2 regions of the Paenibacillus sp. FSL R7-0210 genome follow, and region 2 is predicted to be linked to the other one. Evidence: riboswitches for the same ligand, from Rfam matches in the RefSeq annotation. Region 2 holds a riboswitch; the other holds the start of a gene.
The links. Region 2 has a riboswitch for glycine ahead of gcvT (glycine cleavage system aminomethyltransferase GcvT). Riboswitches for the same ligand answer to the same signal wherever they lie in the genome.
Positions count from the first base shown of each region.

Region 1 (4,424 bases), 510 kb from region 2:
GGGCCAGAATTTGTAACCCTGCAGCGTCAAGGCCTTCTCGTTGGTTAAGGAGATGGCGACAATGAGTAGGATCGGCAGAATACAGGCCAGGCTGAAGGCGATGAAGAACACATTCAGAATAATCTGGGCGGTAGTGGAGCCTTTGGTATAAGGGTTGCTTCGGGATGCAGTAGTCATTAGAATCCTCCGTTTCTAGAAAAGCGCCGTATCGCGGTTCAGCTTCCGGGCGAGAGCGTTCGCGCCGATGACCAGGAAGAAGCCGACGACCGATTGATAGAAATTCGCCGCTGAGGACATCCCCAGGTCGTTGAGCTGGATCAGGCCCCGGTAGACATAGGTGTCGATGACGTCCGTAGTCGAGCGCAGCGCACCGGAGTCCAGGGTCACATGGTAGAACAGCCCGAAGTCAGAGCGGAAGATGCCGCCCATGTTAAGAATCGTGAGAATGACCATGATCGGCGTGAGCAGCGGCAGGGTAATCTTGGTGATCTGCTGCCATTTGCTGGCGCCGTCCATCACCGCGGCTTCGTACAGCTCTTCGCTGATGCCGGTGATGGCTGCAAGGTAGATGACGCTGCCGATCCCGATGGAGTGCCACATTTTGGTGATCCACAGAATGTAAGGCCATGCGTTAGGATGCATATAGGCATTCACTGAGGAGTAGCCGAACATTGGCAGAATATGCTTGACCAGGAAGCCGTACTCCGGGTGCAGGAAGGCATAGACGATGAAGCTGACCACGACCATGGACAGGAAGTTCGGCATAATCATGACGGTCTGGAAGAACTTCGAAGCCAGCTTGTTACGCACCTCATTGATCGCAATGGCCAGCGAGACCGAGAGGATGAGTCCTGAGATAATGAAGACCACATTGTACCCCACGGTGTTGATGGTCACGCGCAAGGCGTCAGAGGTGGCGAACAGGAACCGGAAGTTGTCGAGCCCGGCCCAAGGACTGCCCATAATGCCGTCAATGTAGTTGATGTTCTTGAAGGCAATGAATAATCCGAACATCGGAATATAGCAGTTGATGAAAAAGATAATCGAGGTGGGCAGCAGCATCAGCAGCAGCACCCGGTATCGCACGATATTGTGCAGCAGACGGCCGAAACGGCCCTGGGGCGGTGTCGCTAACTTGGTGTTCATAGCTTGTGGTGCGGGATTTGCCATAAGTTCTAACCTCACTCTACTTGTTCTGGATGAACTTATTATAGTAGAGCGGATGAACCGAATTCTCTCTTGCAAATGACCCTGTTTATTCAAAAATGACTTTGTGCAAGTAGGATGTTATTCTGCGCTCCTGTCACAAAATAGCAGCAGGGGAACGTTATACCTGTATATTCTTAATCAGCAAAGGAGAGAAACTATGTACACGATCAGCTTAAATACGATGAAGAAAGCAATGATAGCAACAGCAGTAACCGTTGTACTCGGAGGGACAGTTGTCGGCGGGGGATTCACTGTACCCGTAGCGGCGGCAGCCGATGTCAACAAGGCAACTAAGGCTGGCAGCGCCTTTGCGGTCAGTGACAGCACCGTGCTGAAGGCGCTTGTCCAGAAAGGGCTTGCTGCTGCCCCGAATCAGACCGTGACCCAGGAAGGGGTGACCCTGACTCTAACCGATCTGATCTATGACAATAACGAGCTTGTCGCAGGTATCCGGCAGGAGGGAGGGACGGTGGGCAAGAACGGTTCTTTCATGGACCAGACCAGGAATGTGGACGTGTTGATCAATGGGAAAAAGCTGCTGTTTGATACTTCCATCATTCCCAATTTGGAAGATACGGACACGGCGTTGATCTGGCTGACCAAAGGAGCCATGAAGCAGCAAATCCCGGACAAATTCGACCTAACGCTGAAGGCATACGCCAACGGGGTGAAGGAGCCGTTTATTTTCAAAGTTCAAGTGAACAAGCTGGGGACCCTGTTAAGCCTGAAGCCGGGCGTCTCCAAGAAGAACAACAAATTCAATTATACGGTGAATTCCTTCGAGATGACCGCGTTAACGATGTCTCTGCAGGTGACCTTTAAGGGTGAAGTTCCGGCAGCGGCCAAGTCCAAGGTGAACCCGGAAAGAATGTTATATGACCTTGTGGATGAGAAGGGGAATGTGATCTCGCCGTGGGGCAAGCCGTTTGAGAAGGTTAAAACAAGCGGTACCGAGGAACAGAACTATAGTGCATTCCCAGCCGTTCCGAAGTCCATTAGCGTGAAGCCTTTTACGTATTCCAAAGATGCCAGCGGGAAGATGTTCAAAGACAAGCAGGGCCAATGGGCTAAAACTTATTATAAAGACCTGGAAACCAAAATTACGGTTAAATAACGTGCAATGAAGCAGTGCAGGACACCCGGCGATGACCACGAGAGTAACAAATGATATTGACAGAAGTCTGGACTGTGCATAGAATTGAAAAATATTTACATGAAGTCAGCTTCAAATAATTGAATATTCGCAAGCTATGAAGGCTATGGATCACACTATAGCTGGAGCAGCTTCTGGAGAGACTGCGGGAGACCGCAGCGCCGAAGGGTTCACAATCTCAGGCAAAAGGACAGAAGAGTACCGAATTTGTGTTTTGCCGTGCGGATTAGCCGCTGCTGCAGACGCTTATTTGGAACCTCTTATGAACCGGGAGATTGGATGATATCCAGTCTCCTTTTTGCGTTACCCGGCAGGACAGCGTCATATACACTAAGGGGGAAACAGGTATGGCACAGACAGAGTTAAAAAGAGAGCTTGCAAACCGGCATGTCCAGCTTATTGCCATCGGAGGTACGATTGGCACAGGTTTATTCCTGGGATCGGGTAAAGCCATTCAGCAGGCCGGGCCCTCCATCATGCTCACGTATCTGATCGTGGGGATTGCCGTGTTTTTTGTAATGCGGGCGCTGGGGGAGCTGCTGCTCTCGAAGGCGGGGTATCAGTCTTTTACAGACATTGCTGAGGATTACCTGGGGCCGCGGGCGGCGTTCATTACGGGCTGGACCTACTGGTTCTGCTGGATTATGACGGCGATGGCCGATGTGATTGCGGTGGGCGTCTATGTGCAGTACTGGTTCGATATTCCGCAGTGGGTGCCGGCCGTGATCTGCCTGATCATTCTGCTCGGACTCAATCTGCTCACGGTCAAAAGCTTCGGCGAACTCGAATTCTGGTTTGCTCTGATCAAGGTGGTTACGATTCTGGCTCTGATTGGCCTGGGGATTGTCCTGCTGGTAACCCAGTTCAAGACAGATGCAGGCTCAGTGTCGGTCCGCAATCTCTGGGAGCACGGGGGCGTGTTCCCGAACGGGGTGAAGGGCTTCCTGTTCTCCTTCCAGATGGTGGTATTCGCCTATGTCGGCGTGGAGCTGGTGGGGGTATCGGCAGCGGAGACGGCTAATCCTGAGAAAAACATCCCGTCCGCGATCAACAAAATTCCGCTGCGGATTCTCTTCTTCTATGTCGGCGCGCTCTTCGTGCTGCTGTGCATTAATCCCTGGACCCAGCTTAGCGCGGCTGAAAGTCCGTTCGTGCGCACCTTCAGTCTGGTCGGGATTCCGATTGCTGCGGGGATTATCAATTTCGTGGTCTTAACCTCGGCAGCCTCCGCCTGCAACAGCGGGATGTTCTCGACCAGCCGGATTCTCTACAATCTGAGCAGACGGAATCAGGCCTCGCCTCAGCTTGGCAAGCTGAACCGGAATCATGTGCCTGCGAATTCCTTATTCCTCTCCACGCTGGTGATTTCTGCCGGGGCACTGCTCAGCAAGCTTATTCCGGGTCAGGCCTTCGGTATCGTGACTACGATCAGCGCCATTTGCTTCATCTGGGTCTGGGGCGTTGTGCTGGTCTGCCATATCAAGTATAAAAGGAACCGCCCGGACTTACATGCCGCTTCCAAATTTAAAGCGCCGTTCACCCCCGTAATTAACTATGCCGTCCTGACGCTGTTCGCCGCCATTCTTGTGATCATGCTCTTTGCTGCTGAGACCCGTCCGGCTCTGTTGTTCACCCCGCTCTGGTTCATCCTGCTGTTCGTTCTGTATTCCATTAGAAGCCGTAAGGAGAAAAGTGAACAGGAAATCAGTATAATCAATACATAAACTGATTTCAGGATGAAGAGGGTGCAGCCGCCGCATGAACAAGACAGACCGCATGTTAGCCATCGTACTGGAGCTGCAGCGCAAAGGGGTCGTACGGGCAGAGGATCTGGCGTCCGTCTTCGAGACTAGTGTAAGAACCATCTACCGCGATATCCAGGCGCTTAGTGAAGCTGGAGTGCCGGTGGTAGGAGCTACAGGTCAGGGATATTCGCTGGTAAAAGGGTATTTCCTGCCCCCGGTCAGCTTCACCGCCGAGGAGGCAGTGACCCTGCTGATCGGGACGGATTTCGTGGAGCAGCGGTTCGACACTCAGTATGGTAACCAGGCCTCCGCAGCAG
Region 1 covers NZ_JBBPAR010000001.1:6,717,468-6,721,891, forward strand. The annotation lists gene MKY64_RS28555 (carbohydrate ABC transporter permease) at 1-177, opposite strand, end outside; gene MKY64_RS28560 (ABC transporter permease) at 193-1,170, opposite strand; gene MKY64_RS28565 (DUF5643 domain-containing protein) at 1,367-2,323, shown strand; glycine riboswitch at 2,487-2,566, shown strand; gene MKY64_RS28570 (amino acid permease) at 2,710-4,086, shown strand; gene MKY64_RS28575 (helix-turn-helix transcriptional regulator) at 4,121-4,424, shown strand, end outside.
Region 1: it holds a riboswitch for glycine, as region 2 does, so the genes downstream of both, MKY64_RS28570 (amino acid permease) here and gcvT (glycine cleavage system aminomethyltransferase GcvT) in region 2, are expected to answer to the same signal.

Region 2 (4,424 bases):
GAGATGCTGCTCGTCGGCATTCTGTCCCTGCAGAACGGGGACCACCCGCATCTGGTCCGTCAAAAGCTGGCCCCTTTCCTGGCAGACGCCCCTAAACGCAGCGCCAGCACCAGCACCAGTCCGGGAGACCCGTTATGAGACAAAGAAACCGCCGGCAGCACCGCGCCGCCGCAGGGAAAGAGAGCCGGGACCGCTGGATGATTACCTATGCGGATCTGATCACGCTTCTGCTTATTTTCTTCGTGATTCTGTATGCCATGAGCAGTCTCGATTCGCAGAAATATGCCATTGTCAGCGGCTCCTTATCGGATACCTTCAAGAGCGGAAGTACAGTACTGGAAGGCGGAAGCGGCGTTCTGGAGGGCAATCAGGGCATTACAGGGACTGACGTTTCGAAGGGTCATAATGAAGACGGCAGCACCGCTGACACGCCTTCGGCCACAGACTCTGGGGATGCGAACGGACTCAATGGACACGGGGCAGATACACCTGCAGCCGGACAAGAAGGAGATGGGGCTGGACACCAGCCGTCTGCGCGCGAGCTTGCTTTTCGTGAACAGGAGGCGAAGCTGGCTGCGCTTATGGGCGTTATCACCCAATACGTGGAGGAGAATAACCTGGGTGAGCAGATTTTTGTTGCCGATAAGCCGCAGGGCATTGCGATCACGCTCAGTGACCGCTTCCTGTTCGATGCGGGTAAGGCTGAGCTGAAATCGCCTGCACTCCCTGCACTGCGCCAGCTCTCCGGCCTGTTCCGCGGCATCGGCGCCACCATCAGCATCGAAGGCCACACCGACAATGTTCCCGTGACGCCAGGCTCAGTGTACAAAGACAACTGGGAGCTATCGGGCGCCCGGGCGCTGTCGGTCCTGCGCTTTTTTCTGGACAAAGAGGGGCTGAGCCCCGATACCTTCCAGTACGCGGGTTATGCCGATACCCGGCCTGCATATGATAATGCGACCACCGAAGGCAGACAGAAGAACCGCCGGGTCGAACTCATTGTTCTGCGCCAGCTGCAGGAGACGGAATAATATACAGACGCAAAAAGACAGACCTCTCACATTAGTAACATCTAATGTAATAAAGAGAGGTCTGCCGTATTAACATCCGCTTCCGCAAATAAGCTAACTTTTATTCCCCAACCAGTTCCTTGTACGCAGCCGCATCCAGCAGGCCGGTTACTGCCTCTGCGAACTCAGCATCAAGCTCCAGCTCAAAAATCCAACCGTCTCCGTAGGGCTGATCGTTGATCAGCTCCGGGCTGGCCTCCAGCGCATCGTTGATCTTGGTCACCTTACCGGATACGGGTGAATATAGCTCCGATACCGTCTTCACGGACTCAATACTGCCCACGCTGTCACCAGCGGAGATTGCCGCGCCGACTTCCGGGAATTCTACAAACACGATATCGCCGAGCAGATGCTGCGCATGATCCGTAATCCCTACACGTACTACGCGTCCCTCGCCCTGCTGCGCCCACTCATGCTCTTCGCTGTATAGCAGGTTGTCAAGCACTTCACTCATGTCCAAGCCGCCTCTTTTCCGTAATTGGAGTTCTAAATTTAGTTATAGCCTAAGTTATCGGCTTGCCTAATGTCAATATAACTGACAGTAAAATTAAATTTGTCAACTTTTTGACGTTTTTTGATTGACAGGGCGGAGGGTTACCCGGTTTAATGGAGTCAGTAGAAAAACATATGGTTTGCGAATGATGGCATAGGGAGAGACTGTCTCACAGGAAGACAGCGCCGAAGGAGTAAGCCCGGGATGGGTGAATCTCTCAGGCAAAAGGACCTTTGCCGGACGCATCTCTGGAGAGCATCCGGATGCCTGCGCCGCAGGCTTCACGGATCACCAACGGGGAAACCTGCGCTGCAATGCAGGGTAACTCTCAGGTACCAAGGACAGAGCGAAAGTCCATTTATGCATACGTGCATAATGGCTTTCGCCTGTCCTTTTTCGTATGTAATCAAAGCCAAGGGAGTGACGAGATGGAGTCTTTGAGAAGAACGCCTTTTTATGATCTCTATGCCGCGTATGCGGAGTCCAGATGTATTGATTTTGGCGGCTGGGAGCTGCCGGTTCAGTTCACAGGGATCGTGAAGGAGCATGAAGCCGTCCGCAATCAGGCCGGACTGTTCGATGTCTCCCACATGGGAGAATTCATGGTTACCGGAGAGGGCGCAGAAGCCTTCCTCCAGAGAATGACCACGAATGATGTCAGCCGCTTGGAAGACGGCGCGGCGCAGTATACGCTGATGCTCTATCCAAGCGGCGGAGTGGTGGACGATCTGCTCGTATACCGTCTGGGCGAGGAGCGTTACATGCTTGTCGTCAATGCGTCGAATATCGACAAGGACTTCCAGTGGCTGCAGGAGCATCTCACCGCTGAGTTCAGCGGGGTCACTCTGAACAATGTCTCGGATGAGACCCTGCTGCTTGCCTTGCAGGGACCGCTGGCTGAGACCATCCTTGCCAAAGTGACGGACGCTCCTCTAACGGAACTCAAGCCTTTTCACTTCATCGAACACGCCGAGGTCTGCGGCGTCAGCGTCCTGCTCTCCCGCTCCGGATATACCGGTGAGGATGGCTTCGAGCTGTACGCTCCTGCTGATACGGCGGCTACCCTCTGGAAGGGCCTGCTGGAAGCAGGCGCTCCGCATGGCCTGACTCCTGCCGGACTCGGCGCACGCGACACGCTGCGCTTCGAGGCCAAACTGCCGCTGTACGGCCAGGAGCTGTCGGCGGATATCACTCCACTCGAAGCCGGTGTCCAGTTCTTCGTGAAGTTGGATGCAGGCGACTTCATCGGCCGTGACGCCCTGCTGAAGCAGAAGGAAGCCGGTCTGCCCCGTCGTCTTGTGGGCCTGGAGATGATCGACCGTGGCATTCCCCGCTCCCACTATCCCGTATACGCGGATGGAGTGAAGATCGGTGAAGTAACGACAGGCACCCAGTCCCCGACCCTGAAGCGGAATCTCGGACTCGCCCTGCTGGATACTGCCTATACGGAGATCGGTACAGAGGTGTACGTAGAGATCCGCGGCAAGCAGCTCAAGGCTGCCGTCATCAAAGCCCCATTCTACAAAAGAAGCCAAGGAGTGAAGCCGCAATGAAGCACCGCTATCTGCCTATGACCGGGCAAGACCGCGCAGAAATGATGGAGACCGTAGGCATACAGTCCATCGATGAGCTGTTCGCCGATATTCCGCAGTCTGTCCGTTACCAGGGAACCCTGCCGATGTCCGGCGCCCTGGATGAGTACGCACTGCTTCGCCATATGAAGGGGCTCGCCGACAAGAATGCCGATTTCGACACCCACGCCAGCTTCCTCGGTGCCGGATTATACGATCACCACGTTCCGGTCGTCATCAACCATGTGATTTCCCGTTCGGAATTCTATACCGCCTATACCCCTTATCAGCCGGAGATCAGTCAGGGTGAGCTACAGGCGATCTTCGAATTCCAGTCCTATATCTGTGAACTGACCGGGATGAAGGTCGCCAATGCCAGTATGTATGACGGTGCAACGGCCCTGTCCGAAGCGGCTGTGCTGGCCGCAGGTGCCACCAAACGCAAGAAGCTGATTGTCTCCCGTACGGTTCACCCGGAAGCGCGTCAGGTGCTGCGTACCTCCGCCAACGCCTGGGGCCTGCAAATTGTAGAGATTGATTATGCTGACGGGGTAACTGATCTCGCCAAGCTGGCTGAAGCCATCGACAGCGATACGGCTGCCGTTCTGGTTCAGTCGCCCAACTTCTTCGGCGGTATTGAAGATCTGCGCCAGATCGAGCCGCTGATCCATGCGGTCAAGGGACTGCTCGTGGTCAGCGCGAACCCCATTGCACTTGGCGTATTGGAGTCCCCCGGACGGCTTGGCGCAGACATCGTAGTCGGCGACGCGCAGCCGCTGGGTATCGCCGCATCACTGGGTGGACCCACCTGCGGATTCTTCGCAGTGGCCGAACCGCTCATGCGCCGGATGCCGGGCCGGATCGTCGGCCAGACCGTTGACCGGAATGGCAAGCGCGGCTTCGTGCTGACGCTCCAAGCCCGCGAACAGCATATCCGCCGGGAGAAGGCGACCTCAAATATCTGCTCCAACCAGGCGCTCTTGGCGCTGTGCGCTTCCGTCTACCTGTCCGTGATGGGCAAGGAGGGCATGCGCGAGGTGGGTGAGCTGAACATCCGCAAGAGTCACTATGCCGCTGGGCGGCTGGCTGAAATCACCAGCGCTGAGCGCGTCTTCACGGCCCCGTTCTTCAATGAATTTGTCTTGAAGCTCCCGGAGGGCAGCAGTGTGAGTGCAGTGAACTCCAAGCTGCTGAAGGAAGGCTATCTGGGCGGTTATGACTTAGGCCGGGATTATCCCGAGCTGTCCGGACATATGCTGGTTGCCGTAACGGAGAAACGAAGCAAGACCG
Region 2 covers NZ_JBBPAR010000001.1:7,225,267-7,229,690, reverse strand. The annotation lists gene MKY64_RS30925 (flagellar motor protein) at 1-138, shown strand, start outside; gene MKY64_RS30920 (flagellar motor protein MotB) at 135-1,031, shown strand; gene gcvH (glycine cleavage system protein GcvH) at 1,132-1,524, opposite strand; glycine riboswitch at 1,709-1,806, shown strand; glycine riboswitch at 1,810-1,910, shown strand; gene gcvT (glycine cleavage system aminomethyltransferase GcvT) at 1,992-3,116, shown strand; gene gcvPA (aminomethyl-transferring glycine dehydrogenase subunit GcvPA) at 3,113-4,424, shown strand, end outside.